Regions from separate parts of the Rhizobium sp. 007 genome, predicted to be linked through region 3. Evidence: riboswitches for the same ligand, from Rfam matches in the RefSeq annotation. Region 3 holds a riboswitch; each other region holds the start of a gene.
What was found. Region 3 has a riboswitch for cobalamin ahead of cobU (bifunctional adenosylcobinamide kinase/adenosylcobinamide-phosphate guanylyltransferase). Riboswitches for the same ligand answer to the same signal wherever they lie in the genome.
Positions count from the first base shown of each region.

Region 1: another riboswitch for cobalamin. It lies ahead of ISN39_RS36500 (ABC transporter substrate-binding protein); the one in region 3 lies ahead of cobU (bifunctional adenosylcobinamide kinase/adenosylcobinamide-phosphate guanylyltransferase).
Region 2: another riboswitch for cobalamin. It lies ahead of bluB (5,6-dimethylbenzimidazole synthase); the one in region 3 lies ahead of cobU (bifunctional adenosylcobinamide kinase/adenosylcobinamide-phosphate guanylyltransferase).

Region 1 is NZ_CP064188.1:4,384-9,054, reverse strand. It holds gene ISN39_RS21020 (metallochaperone AztD) at 1-1,029, shown strand, start outside; cobalamin riboswitch at 1,069-1,303, shown strand; gene ISN39_RS36500 (ABC transporter substrate-binding protein) at 1,553-2,593, shown strand; gene ISN39_RS21015 (iron ABC transporter permease) at 2,653-3,630, shown strand; gene ISN39_RS21010 (ABC transporter ATP-binding protein) at 3,627-4,391, shown strand.
Region 2 is NZ_CP064187.1:1,797,124-1,801,794, forward strand. It holds gene ISN39_RS09090 (NADP-dependent malic enzyme) at 1-1,115, shown strand, start outside; gene ISN39_RS09095 (DUF2865 domain-containing protein) at 1,242-2,327, shown strand; gene bluB (5,6-dimethylbenzimidazole synthase) at 2,335-3,021, opposite strand; cobalamin riboswitch at 3,097-3,281, opposite strand; gene ISN39_RS09105 (PD40 domain-containing protein) at 3,300-4,130, opposite strand; gene ISN39_RS09110 (NAD+ synthase) at 4,151-4,671, opposite strand, start outside.
Region 3 is NZ_CP064187.1:1,934,551-1,939,221, reverse strand. It holds gene ISN39_RS09805 (chloride channel protein) at 1-1,212, opposite strand, end outside; cobalamin riboswitch at 1,376-1,771, shown strand; gene cobU (bifunctional adenosylcobinamide kinase/adenosylcobinamide-phosphate guanylyltransferase) at 2,088-2,612, shown strand; gene cobW (cobalamin biosynthesis protein CobW) at 2,617-3,666, shown strand; gene cobN (cobaltochelatase subunit CobN) at 3,676-4,671, shown strand, end outside.

The DNA of each region.
Region 1 (4,671 bases), on a different replicon from region 3:
CTGGCCGCCAGTCATTCCGGCCAGACTGTTTTTGCCGTTCAATCAGAAGCTAATACCGTCCAGGTGATCAAAACCGGCGTGACGCTTTCCGACCATGGCGAGCATCGCGATCTGGAAACATCCGCACCTTTGCTGCTGCAAGCCACACTCGACGGGAAACGGCCGGTCCACGCCGTCATGCATGGCGACGACGTGGTATTGTTTTACGATCGGGAAGGCAAAGCCAAGCTCGTTTCCGAAGAAGGTCTTCTGGAAGGCGCAGCATCCGAAAAGCTCATAGACGCGACGGCACCTCACCATGGTGTCGCCGTGCCCATGGGGCGGAATATGCTGGTCTCGGTTCCCGATACCAAGGCGGAAACCAAACCGGATGAACTGCCGCCACGTCTGGGTTTACGTGTTCTAAGCGCAAACGGAAGACAGGTCGGCGACGTCACGCCCTGCACGGCGCTGCACGGAGAAGCCTTCTCGGCAAAGCTCGTTGCCTTCGGCTGCGAGGAAGGTGTCCTGATTGCCCGTCCTGGCAAGGAGCAGACCGTGCAACTTAAAATGCTGGAATATGGCGACAAGCTGCCGAAGGGAAAAGTGACGACCTTGCTCGGCAGTAAGGTGATGCAATTTTTCCTGGGCAACTACGGCGAGGACAAGATTGCCCTGATCGACCCAGACGGCACCGAACCGTATCGCTTGGTCGACCTGCCGACCCGCCGTATCGATTTCGCGCTCGATCCTACTCGGGTCAAGAATGCCTATGTACTGACCGAAGACGGGCAACTGCATCTTATCGACATTCTAAGCGGTCAGATCATGACGTCGGCAAGCGTCACCGAGCCTTACAGCAAGGATGGTCACTGGCGCGATCCGCGCCCCCGGCTCGCAGTTGCAGGCGATCAGATTGCCATCACCGATCCTCGCCATAGCGTTGTGCGGATGATCGATATTGAGACCATGAAAGAGGTTCGAACCCTTCCAGTTGAGGGACTGCCTTTCGGCATCGTCGCCGTCGGGGGATCAGGCGCCGTCCATTGATCGCTCTTGTCTCCACGGCTTGACGTGACTGTTGCGCTCGGCATAACTGAGCGCGACGGTTCCCCGAAGTAGACTCCGAGGGGATTAATAGGGAACACGGTGCGGACGACCCAAAAGGGACCAAGACCGTGGCTGCCCCCGCAACTGTAAGCGGATTGCCGATCATCCTCGTGGCGCCAAGCGCCATGCCACTGTGAGCTCGTTCTCACGGGAAGGCAGATGGTCCGGTGTATATCCGCGAGCCAGGAGACCTGCCGTCAAAGAGAGATCCAATTGAACGGGCGGGGTTGCCCGGAACAGGAGACGAGATGATTTCTTTTGCCGCCCCTAATCGGCGCAGACCCCTTCCGCGTGAGACGGAACGGATCGCTCTTTTCAATAAACCATAGTCGCTGCAGGTAAGCCCGTCGTGCCGGACGGCTCGCCCGCCCGTATGGCGGCGGCCACCTTGCGCGTTTCCCATCAACATCGGAGCGATCAGGCCGCCGTGCCGACGCATCCTCAATTCCCTATGAGTGTTTCCATGTCATCCGATCCAAAACTTCGGCGGTTCATTCTGCGCCTTGCCTTCGCGGTATTGGCAACCTCAGCGATTTCTGCACCTGCTTTTGCCGCTTCGACCACCTACCCCCTGACAATTGCCAATTGCGGCCGATCCATCACCTTCGATAGAGTGCCGGACAAGGTGGTATCGATCGGCCAGGCGATGACCGAAATCCTGCTGTCGCTCGGCCTTGCGGATCGCATCACGGGCACGGCTGTCTGGTTCAGCCCAGTGCTCAAACAATTCGACGCGGAAGACAGCAAAATCAAGCGGCTCGCCGACAATGATCCGAGCTTCGAGGCGGTGGTCGGAACCGGCCCCGACCTGGTTGCTGCCGAGTTCGAGTGGCATGTCGGCCCGAACGGCTCGGTTGGAACCTACGATCAGTTTTCGAAGCTTGGCATCAACACCTATGTCGCGCCGGCCGATTGCGCCGCCAAGGATAATACGACGGGTGGTGATGGTGTCCGCAAGGAAATGCTGAAGACCGAGGTCATCTATCAGGAGATCGCCGAACTTGCCGCGATCTTTAACGTTCAGGACCGCGGCGAGGCATTAGTCGCAAGGCTGAAGGAACGTGAGGATAAGGCGATTGCATCCGTTGCCGGGGCAAGGGTAAGGGATATCCCGGTCGTATTCTGGTTCTCCAGCAAGGAAGTCGACGGGGAAGCCTTCATGGCCGGCCGCAACGGCGCGCCCGCCTATATCATGCAGGCCCTTGGGGCAAAGAACGTGATTGCCACGAACGAGGAATGGCCGTTGGTCGGCTGGGAAACGGTCGCCGGCCTCAATCCCGCAATCATCGTCATCGCCGGGATGGATCGTCGCCGCTACGTTGCCGACGATCCGGCCATCAAGCTTACGTTTCTGAACACCGATCCTGTGGCAAGCAGGATCAGCGCTGTGGAAAAGAAGCAGGTGGTCGTCATGGACTCGCAGGCAATGAGCCCATCGATCCGCCTTGTCGACGGCATCGAGAGGCTTGCAGCAGCCATACGGCAGTTTGGACTGGCGAAGTGAGCAAAGACGCCGGGCAACGTAACGGATGGGGCGGCTTTGCCGCCTTATCCCTGCTTTCAATGGCTGCACTGACATTGGCGATAGGCCTCGCCGTGTCGATCGGCGAAATCGTCATACCGCTGCGGACGATTGCGCAAGCTATTGCCAACCGAATGTTCGGCGCCTCCTTCGCAATCAAGCCGATCCATGAGGGTATCATCTGGGACTATCGACTGAGCCGCGCCCTGGTCTCTGCAAGTTCCGGCGCGGCTCTTGCGATGACGGGCGCCATGCTGCAGGCCCTGCTTCGCAATCCGCTTGCCGAACCTTATGTGCTTGGCATTTCGGCGGGCGCCTCGACCGGCACGGTCGCCATCATGATCCTCGGCATCGGGTCCGGCGTGCTGACGCTTTCCACCGGTGCTTTTTTCGGTGCGGTGGCAGCCTTCGGTCTCGTCTCCCTTTTGGCCGCAGGCGCAGGCGGCGGCGCCGATCGGATCATCCTGGCAGGCGTTGCTGGTTCGCAGCTCTTCAATGCGTTGACGTCCTACATCGTCACGACCTCGGCCAATGCCGAGCAGGCAAGGGGTATCATGTTTTGGTTGCTCGGGAGCCTCAGCGGCGTGCGCTGGACGGATGTTTTGCTCGTCACCCCCATTGCCGGCGGCGGCTTTGTCATCTGCATGCTTCACGCACGTGTGCTGGATGCCTTTGCCTTCGGTACGGACTCTGCCGCAGCGCTCGGCGTACCGGTACGGCGCGTGCGTCTTACCCTTCTTGGACTGACGGCGGTGATGACCGCTGCCGTCGTCAGCATCGTCGGTTCGATCGGCTTCGTTGGTCTTGTCATTCCGCACGCGGCGCGCTTTCTGGTCGGTCCGGCTCACGAGCGGTTACTGCCGGCAACAGCGTTGATCGGGGCGATCTTCATGGTACTTGCCGATATCGTCTCGCGCACGATCATCCCGCAGCAGGTGCTTCCAATTGGCGTGGTCACGGCACTTTTCGGCGCGCCTGTCTTCGCCCTCATCCTCTACAAGGCAAGGAGGCCGGTATGAGCATATCGATGCGCAACGTCGCCTGGTGCGCCGGCGGCACAATGATCGTCGATGGCGTCAGCCTTGATGTTGCGCCCGGCAAGACGCTTGGTCTGCTCGGACCCAATGGCTCTGGCAAGTCGAGCCTGCTGCGTCTCATCTGCCGGCTGCGGCAGGTTGAGAGCGGCGTCATCAGACTGGGCGAGAGCGATATCAGCACGCTGGCGCGTCGCGAGATTGCCCAGCGTATCGCACTGGTCGAACAGCAAGCGACAACCGATGCGGACCTTTCGGTGAAGGATGTTGTCCGCCTCGGGCGAACACCGCATCGAGGCGCGCTCTCCCCCTGGGATAGGACGGACGAAGACGCCGTCAATGCGGCACTGGAACAGGTCGGCATGACGGCCAAGGCTTTACAGCTGTGGCGCACGCTGTCAGGTGGCGAGCGTCAGCGCACGCACATCGCTCGCGCCCTTGCGCAGACGCCGACCGAACTGCTGCTTGATGAACCAACCAATCATCTCGACATCCAGCATCAGTTGGAGCTGCTGGATCTCGTCACGACGCTTCCGGTCACCAGCGTTATCGCATTGCATGATCTCAATCTGGCGGCAATGTTCTGCGATAGCCTGGCCGTCCTGCATAGCGGCCGCGTGGTTGCTGCCGGGCCGCCCGAAGCGGTTCTGACCGAAGAGCTCGTTCGGGATGTATTCGGGGTTCGGGCTCATATCGAGAAGTCGGCGGTTCACGGCAGGCATTTCATCCAATATCTCACCCGTTAAGGACGGCCCTCGTCTGGAGCGATGTCCGCTTCCAGGCTGGCGCCGACCTGTCCATCCCGCCGGTTTTGCCGCAAGGATGCTTCGATGTCGCATCTTGCCGATCTCCGGCGCTAGACGACATGCTTTCCTTGACCATAAGGCCCCGTTTAGGTACCATAGCAGCATGATTTCCGGGAGATCAGATCAAGTTTAGTCGATCTCTAACAGTTTGTTATCACAGACTATTCAACATCTAACGGAAACAATCACGACATTTCGTTCGGTCACTGCGGCCCCTGTT
Region 2 (4,671 bases), 140 kb from region 3:
TCATCCTGCGCATCGCCCCGGCTGTCGCCAAGGCCGCCGCCGAGACGGGCGTCGCGTCGCGGCCGATTGCCGATTTCGACGCCTATCTCGATCAGTTGAACCGCTTCGTTTGGCGTTCGGGCTTCGTCATGAAGCCGATCTTTACCAGCGCCAAGCTTTCTGAGAAGAAACGCGTCATCTTCGCGGAGGGAGAAGACGAGCGCGTCCTGCGCGCGGCTCAGGTTCTGCTGGAGGAAAAGACCGGCGAGCCGATTCTGATCGGCCGCCCCTCGGTCATCGAGGCTCGCCTCAAGCGGTTCGGCATCCGCATTCGCCCGAACATCGATTTCGCCGTGGTGAATCCCGAAGACGACCCGCGCTACCGCGACTATGTCGAAGACTACTTCGCCCTCGTCGGCCGCGCCGGCATCAATCCGGAAGCCGCCCGCACGATCGTGCGCACCAACAACACGGTTATCGGCGCCTTGTCGGTGAAGCGCGGCGAGGCGGATGCCCTCATCTGCGGCGTGGAAGGCCGCTTCGACCGCCACCTGAAAGACGTCGGCCAAATCATCGGCAAGCGGCCAGGTGCCTGCACCTTCGCCGGTCTCAGCCTATTGATCACCCAGAAAGGGCCGGTCTTCTTCGCCGATACCTTCGTGAACTACAATCCGACACATGAGGAAATCGCCGAGATCGCCGTTCTCGCGGCCCAGGAGGTTCGCCGCTTCGGCATTACGCCGAAGGCCGCGCTGATCTGCCATTCGAATTTCGGCTCCCGAAACTCCGAGAGCGCACGCAAGATGCGCGATGCCCTGCAGCTCGTGCGCGAACAAGCACCCGATCTGGAGGTCGATGGTGAAATGCAAGCCGGTTCTGCACTGTCGGAAGCGCTGCGCAAGCGCGCCATGCCGGATAGTTCGCTTGCCGGCGAAGCCAACCTATTGCTTTTCCCGAACCTCGATGCCGCCAACATCTCGCTCGGCCTCGTCCGCACCATGATGGATGCGCTCCATGTCGGCCCGATTCTGCTGGGGACCGCACAGCCTGCGCATATCCTGTCGACTTCGGTCACCTCGCGCGGCGTGGTCAACATGGCCGCGCTTGCCGTCGTCGAGGCTTCTCAGCCGGCGTAAGTTGTCGCAAAATGCGAAAATGCGTTACAATTGCGTCGCCAGCTTGTTAACGGAAGCAGGTTAGAAAGCCGGGATGCGGCGAATGTCACGCCGTGCTCTGGCCTGACCTTGCTGCGGGATGATGCCGTGAAACGCCGAAACCTGACCCTTGCGATCCTGCTTGCCTTGGCCGCGCCTGCTGCCGCGCAGACGCATGCGATCTGCGACGACCTGCGCGGCCGCATCGCCGATCTGCCCCATGTCATCGGCAACGGCCCCGAAGTCCGCCAATATGCGAGCGCGATCGCCGAGCAGAATCTCGAGCTTCGTAAAGTCCGCAACGACCTTCGCGGCTACGGCTGCTCGATGGACAGCATGGTCGTGATCGGCGGCGAGAATGCGGATTATTGCAGCGAGCTGCAGCAGTCCGAGGCGCGCATGGTCGACAACATTCGATACCTGCAGGAGCGGCGCAACGAACTGCGCAATCAGGGCGGCGCCGATTATCGCGCGCGCCGCGAGCTGATGGCGGCGCTCGAAGACAACGGCTGCAACGACGAGCTCGACTATGCGCCGGATCCGCAGGCCTATGCGCCGGCACCAAGTCCCGAAGAACAGGCGATGCGGAGCGATACCTTCATTCCGCTTGGAGAAGGCGAACACGGCGACATGCAATATGGCGTGCCGCGCGGCGAGCTCATGTCGCATGTCAGCACCATGTGCGTGCGCACCTGCGACGGCGGCTTCTTCCCGATCACCACGAATGCAACATCGATCGATTTCAACCGCGACGCAGCGACGTGTTCGAAAATGTGCCCCGGTATCGAGACGGAGCTTTTCTATCAAGACATCTCGAATACCGAAGCCGCAAACATGATCTCGGCCTCGACCGGTGCGCCCTACAGCGCCATGCAGAATGCCTTTGCCTACAAGAACCGCGCGCCCGGCCAAAAGTCCTCCTGTTTCTGCAATCTCTCTGCCTACTACGAGAACATGCGCAAGAATCAGGCGATCAGCGAACCGCCGAGGAAAGGCTCGATCACCAGTATCAAGACGAAGCCGCCATCGGGCGCCGCATCCACGCCTGCCCCGCAGCCGCAGGTGCCGGACCGCCCTTATGACCCGGCGAACAGCAAAGTCCGCCAGGTCGGTCCGCAGTTTCTCGCCGGCGATCAGGGCGCGATCGATCTCAAGAACCCCGCAACGCCCGGACCGCAGCCGCAGCAGAACTGACGCGGCGCTACTGGCTTCCCCATCGGTCGGAGAAGACCAGTTCTTCCAGCGGCAAGCGCTGTCGCCAGCCTTTCACGGCCAGTTCCGGCGCGGTGTAAAGCTGATCGACATAACCGAGGCAAAGCCAGGCGACGATCTCGATCCGCTCCGGAATGCCGAGCAGTTCCCGAATATCCGCATCGTGGAAGATGCTGACCCAGCCGACCCCGACGCCTTCGGCCCGGGCCGCAAGCCACAGGTTCTGCACGGCGCAGACGGTCGAATAGACATCCGTACGCGGATTGTGGGTGCGGCCGATGACCACCGGCCCTGCCCTGTCCGGATCGCAGGTGACGCAGATGCTGAGCGGTGCCTTGCGGATGCCTTCGAGCTTCAGGCTTCTGTACATATCCCGCCGCTCCTCTTCAAACATCTCGGCCGCTTCCTTGTTGGCGCGCGAAAACGCCTGCCACGCGGCCTGGCGCACCTTCGGATCGCGGATCACGATGAAATTCCAGGGCTGCATGAAACCGACCGACGGCGCGGCATGCGCTGCCCCAAGCAGCCGCGACACCAGATCGTCGGGCAGAGGATCGGGCAGAAACTGGTCGCGCACGTCGCGGCGCGTTTCGATGGCTCTATAGACCGAGGCCCGGTCGTGTTCGGAGAACTCGCCGGCCGGCACCAGCGCGCGGGCGAAAGGATCAAGTTGCATCGTTAAATCCCCAACAATGCTTGAGCACCCGCACCGCAGCGCGGGAAGCGTCAAAACCTCGCCGCCGTCCGCGCGGTTCGGTCTATCTTGCCAGGCCGGTCTTCTGACTTGGCGTCACCCGCTTTCTGCGGCCTTCCCGGCAGATGCCAGTGGCCATTGTTGCAGCAAGCGTCAGCCTCACAGCGTTGGGCACGTTCCGGTCCTTCACCGGATTCCCGATTCTCCTGCTGGATGCAGGCACCTGACGGCAGTCTCTATCTCCTGAGTCGGCGCCTCGTTCAAGTCTCCGGGAAGTAACGCACATAGGCAAATTCGTCACCATCCGGTGACCAGCAGGGTACATTGATCGTGCCCTGCCCACCGAAGAGCTCGAACAGCGTAGTCAGGTTGTCGCCGTCTATGTCCATCAGCCGCAGCCGCACATCAAGGTCGCGCGGATGATCGAAGACCTCCGGATCGTAAGAAAGGATCAGCACCTTGTCGTTCTTCGGTGAAGGATGCGCAAACCAGTTGCCGTAATTGTCGTGCGTCACCTGCTCCAGGCCGGTTCGATCCGGATGGATGCGCCAGATCTGCATGAGACCGGTGCGGCTGGAGTTGAAGTAGATCCATTTCCCGTCGGCCGAATAATCCGGCCCGTCGTTTCGCCCCTCGCCATGCGTCAGCCGCTTTTCGGGGCCACCATCGACGGAAATCGTATAAATGTCGAAGACGTCGTCGCGAATGCCGCAATAGGCGAGCTCCTTCCCGTTCGGCGACCAGCCGTGCCAATAGGAGGGCAGATTGTCGGTAATCAGCCGCGGCGTCCCGCCAGCCGCCGGCAGAATATAGATCGCCGACTTGCCGAATTCCGTCTTGTCCGAAATGACGATTTGTGTCCCGTCCGGCGAAATGCCGTGATCGTTATTGCACTGCGTCGCAAAATCCGTATCGACCTGCTGGAGGCCGCCGGAGCCGTCCGGCCGCAGCCGGTAAAGCAACCCGTCGCCATTCAACAGCATATAGGCGCCATCGGGCGAAAAATTCGGCGCCTCGATCAGCTTTTCCGTCTGGACGACAATCCGGCTTTCCCCGGTGCGGATATTATAGATCTCGACCGAACTGCGCATGCATCCTCCAGGATTTTGGGTTACCGGTCGCGGAACCGGTTGGTGATCGGGTAGCGGCGATCGCGCCCAAAGTTCTTCTTGGTGATCTTCACGCCCGGAGCCGACTGCCGGCGCTTGTATTCGGCGAGATAGAGCAGATGCTCGACGCGGTGGACGGTCGCCACATCATGCCCACGCGCGAGGATCTCCTCGACCGCCATCTCCTTCTCGATGAGGCATTCGAGGATGTCGTCGAGCACCGGATAAGGCGGTAGCGAATCCTGGTCCGTCTGGTCCGGGCGAAGCTCGGCGGACGGCGCCTTGTCGATGATGTTCTGCGGGATCACCTCGCCGGACGGCCCCAGCGCGTCCGGCGGCACATGACCATTGCGCCAGCGCGACAGCGCATAGACCTGCATTTTGTAGAGGTCTTTGATCGGATTGAAGCCGCCGTTCATGTCGCCGTAGAGCGTCGCATATCCAACCGACATTTCCGACTTGTTGCCGGTCGTGACCACCATGGAACCGAACTTGTTGGAAATCGCCATCAGGATCGTGCCGC
Region 3 (4,671 bases):
GAGCGCCAGGAACGTCATCGTCAGCGGCCCTCCGATGACCGCAACGGCGAGCGAACTCATGCCGACCACGGCATAGATCACGGGCGTCAGCGTCGCATGGGCGAAATAGGGGGCAGCATAGGCGAAAAGCTTGCCGAGCAGAGCGCCCATGAAGAGTGAGGCGAAGAAGAGGCCGCCCCTGAAGCCGGAACCGATGGAGATCGCCGATGCGAAGGATTTCAGCAGGAGAAGACCGACCAGGACCGGGATGGCAACATCACGGCCAAGGTTCAGATGCAGCGCGCCATGGCCCGCCGAAAGCACCTGCGGCGTAATCATCGCCAGAAGGCCGACGACGATGCCGCCGAGCGCCGGGCGAAGCGGCGTCGGAACCGAACTCTTGCGCGCCAGCTCCTCGATGAAGGCTACGCCCTGCATGATCAGGATGCCGACGCCGGCGCTGAAGGCGCCAAGCAACAGGGCAGGGATATAATCAGCCGGAACCACCGTGCCGAACTCCCCGACATCGATCATGAAATCGCTTCCCGCCAGCAGGCGCGCGACGAGCGTCGAGACGAGCGCGGAAACGACGACCGGCGTCAGCGACACGATCGTGTAGGTGCCGATGATGAGCTCGAATGCATAGAAGGCGCCTGTCAGTGGTGCGTTGAAGGCCGCGGCGATCGCACCGGCGGCGCCGCAGCCGACAAGGACGCGCAGATCTGCACGGCGGAGCTGCAGCTTCAGTCCGAGCTTGGAGGCGATACCCGCCGCGAGCTGGACATAGCCCGCCTCGAGGCCGACGGAGGCGCCGAAGCCGTTCGAAACCAGATTCTGCACGGCGACGATGATGCTATCCGTCAGCGACAGCCGTCCGCCATGCAAAGCGTTCGCTTCGATGGGATCGACCATGGGCTTCTTGCGGGTTCTCGCGAGGATGAAAAACAGAAGGCCGAGCAGCATCCCGCCGCAGACCGGCGCCATCAGAAGCAGGAATTTGTCGTTTGTCTGCGATGAACTCAGCCGTTCGATGTCGCTGATGCCGAAGATCAAGCGATGCAGCTCGCGCGAGAGGAGGCTCATGCCGGTGACAGCCAGGCCCGACGTCACGCCGACGGCGATCCCGGCGAAGACCATGCCCATTTCACTGCGGCGGGCAAGCGCACGAAGCCGCCCGGCGTCGAGCAGGCGGTAGAGCCGGTAGAGGCGCGGGAAATTCAATTTCGTGAGCATATGCAAAGAACTAGGTGGCGGCCAACAGCGTCAAGGGCGAGAGGGGCGCTTGCTCCCGAAATGTGGCGAAAGCCCGGCGCGAAAGGCACCGCGAATTGGAAGCTGTTCGCCGCCGGTTTCATTTGGGTGCCCGCAATTGACTTCGGAAGGCGGCTTGCCTAACGATGAATTACTTACGGATGGTTCCGGGACGGCAGATGCCGTTCCGGATGAAAAGGGAATGTGAAGGGACGGACCCAAGCCGGGCGTCTTCATCACAGCCGACCCCGCGACTGTAGAGCGGTCAGGGTCTTCCGTCCGGCGTTCAGGCCATTTCACGGCTCCTTTCGCATGTTGCGGATCAGGTGAAGTGGCTGGGGCGCCGGAAAAGCCACTGGAAATGCATTGTGATCAGCCGGGGCAGGACGCCTCTATTTCTACGAATCGTCCGCCTTTTCACGAGAATGCAGCCGGGAAGGCGAGGAAGATCCACTGGCGCGATCAGGGGCGACCTTAGATGGTCGCCCCGGTCGGCCGACACCCGCGAGCCAGGAGACCTGCCATGCGTGCCGGGCGAAGAGCCCATTCTGGGCATTGTTCCCCGCTGCCAGCACGGAGGTTGTCATGGCTGAACGATGGAATTCCATGCCGCATTTTGTGGCGTCTTTGCGGGACACCGCACTTTCGACTTCCCGCATTCCTGTCCTCGGGTTTAACCCGAGGATTGTCACAAGAAACCCGCCACGGCGCGTCCGCGCCGTAAATGAAACAGCCATCTCGAGGGTGTCTTCCGCGCCCAAGGACTTGGGGGCACTGGATTCCTGTGACAAGCACAGGAATGAGGGTTGGCTGCGCCATACCTCGGCAGAGCCGTTTCTTACGCCGCAGGCCTCCAGATGACTCATCCCACATGCGGCACCGCCTTCGTCCTCGGCGGCGCGCGTTCCGGCAAATCCCGTTTTGCTGAGCAGCTGATTGCCGATAGCGGGCTTGAGCGCCACTACGTTGCGACGGGCCGGGCCTGGGACGAGGAGATGCGTCAGCGGATCGAGAGCCACAAAACCGATCGCGGCCCACTCTGGACGACGCAGGAGGAGCCGCTGGAGCTCGTCCCCCGTCTTTCCATTATCGACCGCGAGGACCGGGCGATCCTCGTCGATTGTCTGACGCTCTGGGTCACCAATCTGATCATGGAGGAGCGCGACATGGCAGCGGAATTCGCAGCACTTGCCGCTTGGTTGCCGAAGGCAAGAGCGCGGCTCGTCATCGTTTCCAATGAAGTCGGCCTCGGCATCGTGCCGGAAAACCGCATGGCCCGGGATTTCCGCGACCATGCCGGACGGCTGCACCAGATGATAGCGGCGGAAGCCGCGGAAGTGTATTTCATCGCGGCCGGTTTGCCGCTGAAAATGAAGGGTTGAACCTATGAGCCAGCAGAAGATCCCCGCAACCGTCATCACCGGATTCCTCGGCGCCGGCAAGACGACGATGATCCGCAACCTGCTTTCCAACACTGGCGGCAAGAAGATCGCGCTGATCATCAACGAGTTCGGCGATCTCGGCGTCGATGGCGATGTATTGAAGGGCTGCGGCGCGGAAAACTGCACTGAGGACGATATCATCGAATTGACCAACGGCTGCATCTGCTGCACCGTTGCCGACGATTTCATTCCGACGATGACGAAGCTTCTCGAGCGCGCCCAGCGTCCGGATCACATCGTCATCGAAACCTCCGGCCTTGCCCTGCCGCAGCCGCTCGTTGCCGCCTTCAACTGGCCGGATATCCGCAGCGAAGTGACCGTCGATGGCGTCATCACCGTCGTCGACAGCGCGGCCGTCGCGGCCGGCCGTTTTGCCGACGATCACGATGCGGTGGATGCGCGCCGCGCAGACGACGCCTCGCTCGATCATGAAAGCCCGATCGAAGAACTCTTCGAGGACCAACTGACCTGCGCCGACCTCATCGTGCTCAACAAGACCGATCTCCTTGACGGCGAAGGGCTCAGCCGCGTGCGCCACGAAGTGGCCTCCCGCATCGCCCGCAAGCCGGCGATGATCGAGGCGAGGAACGGCGAGGTTCCGACAAGCGTGCTGCTCGGCCTCGGCATCGGTACTGAAGAGGACATCGGCAACCGCAAGTCTCATCACGAGCTGGAGCATGAGGACGGCACGCCGCACGATCACGACGAGTTCGACAGCTTCGTGGTCGACCTTGGCCCGATCGACGATCCGGCAGGCTTCACCGAGAAGCTGAAAGGCGTGATTGCCGAGCACGATGTTCTGCGCCTGAAGGGCTTTGCCGATGTCGCGGGCAAGCAGATGCGGTTGCAGGTCCAGGCCGTCGGCAGCCGTATCGACCAGTATTTCGACCGCGCTTGGGCGCCGGGCGAAGCGCGCGGCACACGGCTTGTGGTGATCGGATTGCACGAGATGGATCAGAATACCGTCCGCAAGGCCATCCAGGCACTCGTCTAAGGCTCGGCCATGCATCTGCTTCTTGCCCAGAGAGGAACGATCAGCGACGGCGACGAGGCGATCGACCTCGGCCAATCGCCCGCCGATATCCTGTTTTTGTCTGCGGCGGATACGGAGCTTGCGGCGATCGCCGCGGCTCACGCGCAAGGCGGAAGGCCTTTCACGCTCCGGCTCGCCAGCCTGATGAGCCTCAAGCACCCAATGTCCGTCGATGCCTATGTCGAGCGCACGGCGAGGTGCGCAAAGCTGATCATCGTCCGGGCGCTTGGGGGCGCGAGCTACTTCCACTACGCGCTGGAGGCGCTGCATGCCTGCGCGGCGCGGCATGGTGCGATGATTGCGGTGCTGCCTGGGGATTCGAAGCCGGATGCCGGATTGACGCCATTTTCGAACGTGCCGCTCAACGATCTCAACGCGCTCTGGGCTTATCTGATCGAAGGCGGCGACGGGAATTCGCGAAGCTTTCTCGATTACGCGACGGCGATGCTCTCCGGCGATGAGAAGCCGGGCGCGGCTGCGCCGCTGATGAAGGCGGGTATCTGGTGGCCGGGTCGAGGTGTGATTGGGGTTGAGGAGTGGAAAGTTGTTTCCGCGTGCGGTATCCCAAACTCGAAGGAAGAGGCCGGATTCAAACCCACCGTCGCCATCAGCTTCTACCGCGCGCTCGTGCAAAGCGGCGAAACGGCCCCCGTCGAAGCGCTCATCGAAGCGCTGGCGGCGGAAGGCCTGCGCCCTCTGCCGATCTTCGCCTATAGCCTCAAGGATCCGCTGTCGACCGGCATTCTCGAGCGCATCTTTGCAGAAGCGCCGCCCGAGGTGGTGATCAACACCACCGGCTTTGCCGTGTCTGCGCCCGGCGCCGATCGCGCGCCGAGCGTGCTTGAAACAAACGGCGCCGTCGTTCTCCAGGCGATTTTCTCCGCCACATCCAAGGAGGCGTGGGCCTCGTCATCGCAAGGCCTTTCCGCCCGCGATCTCGGCATGAACGTCGCGCTACCGGAGGTC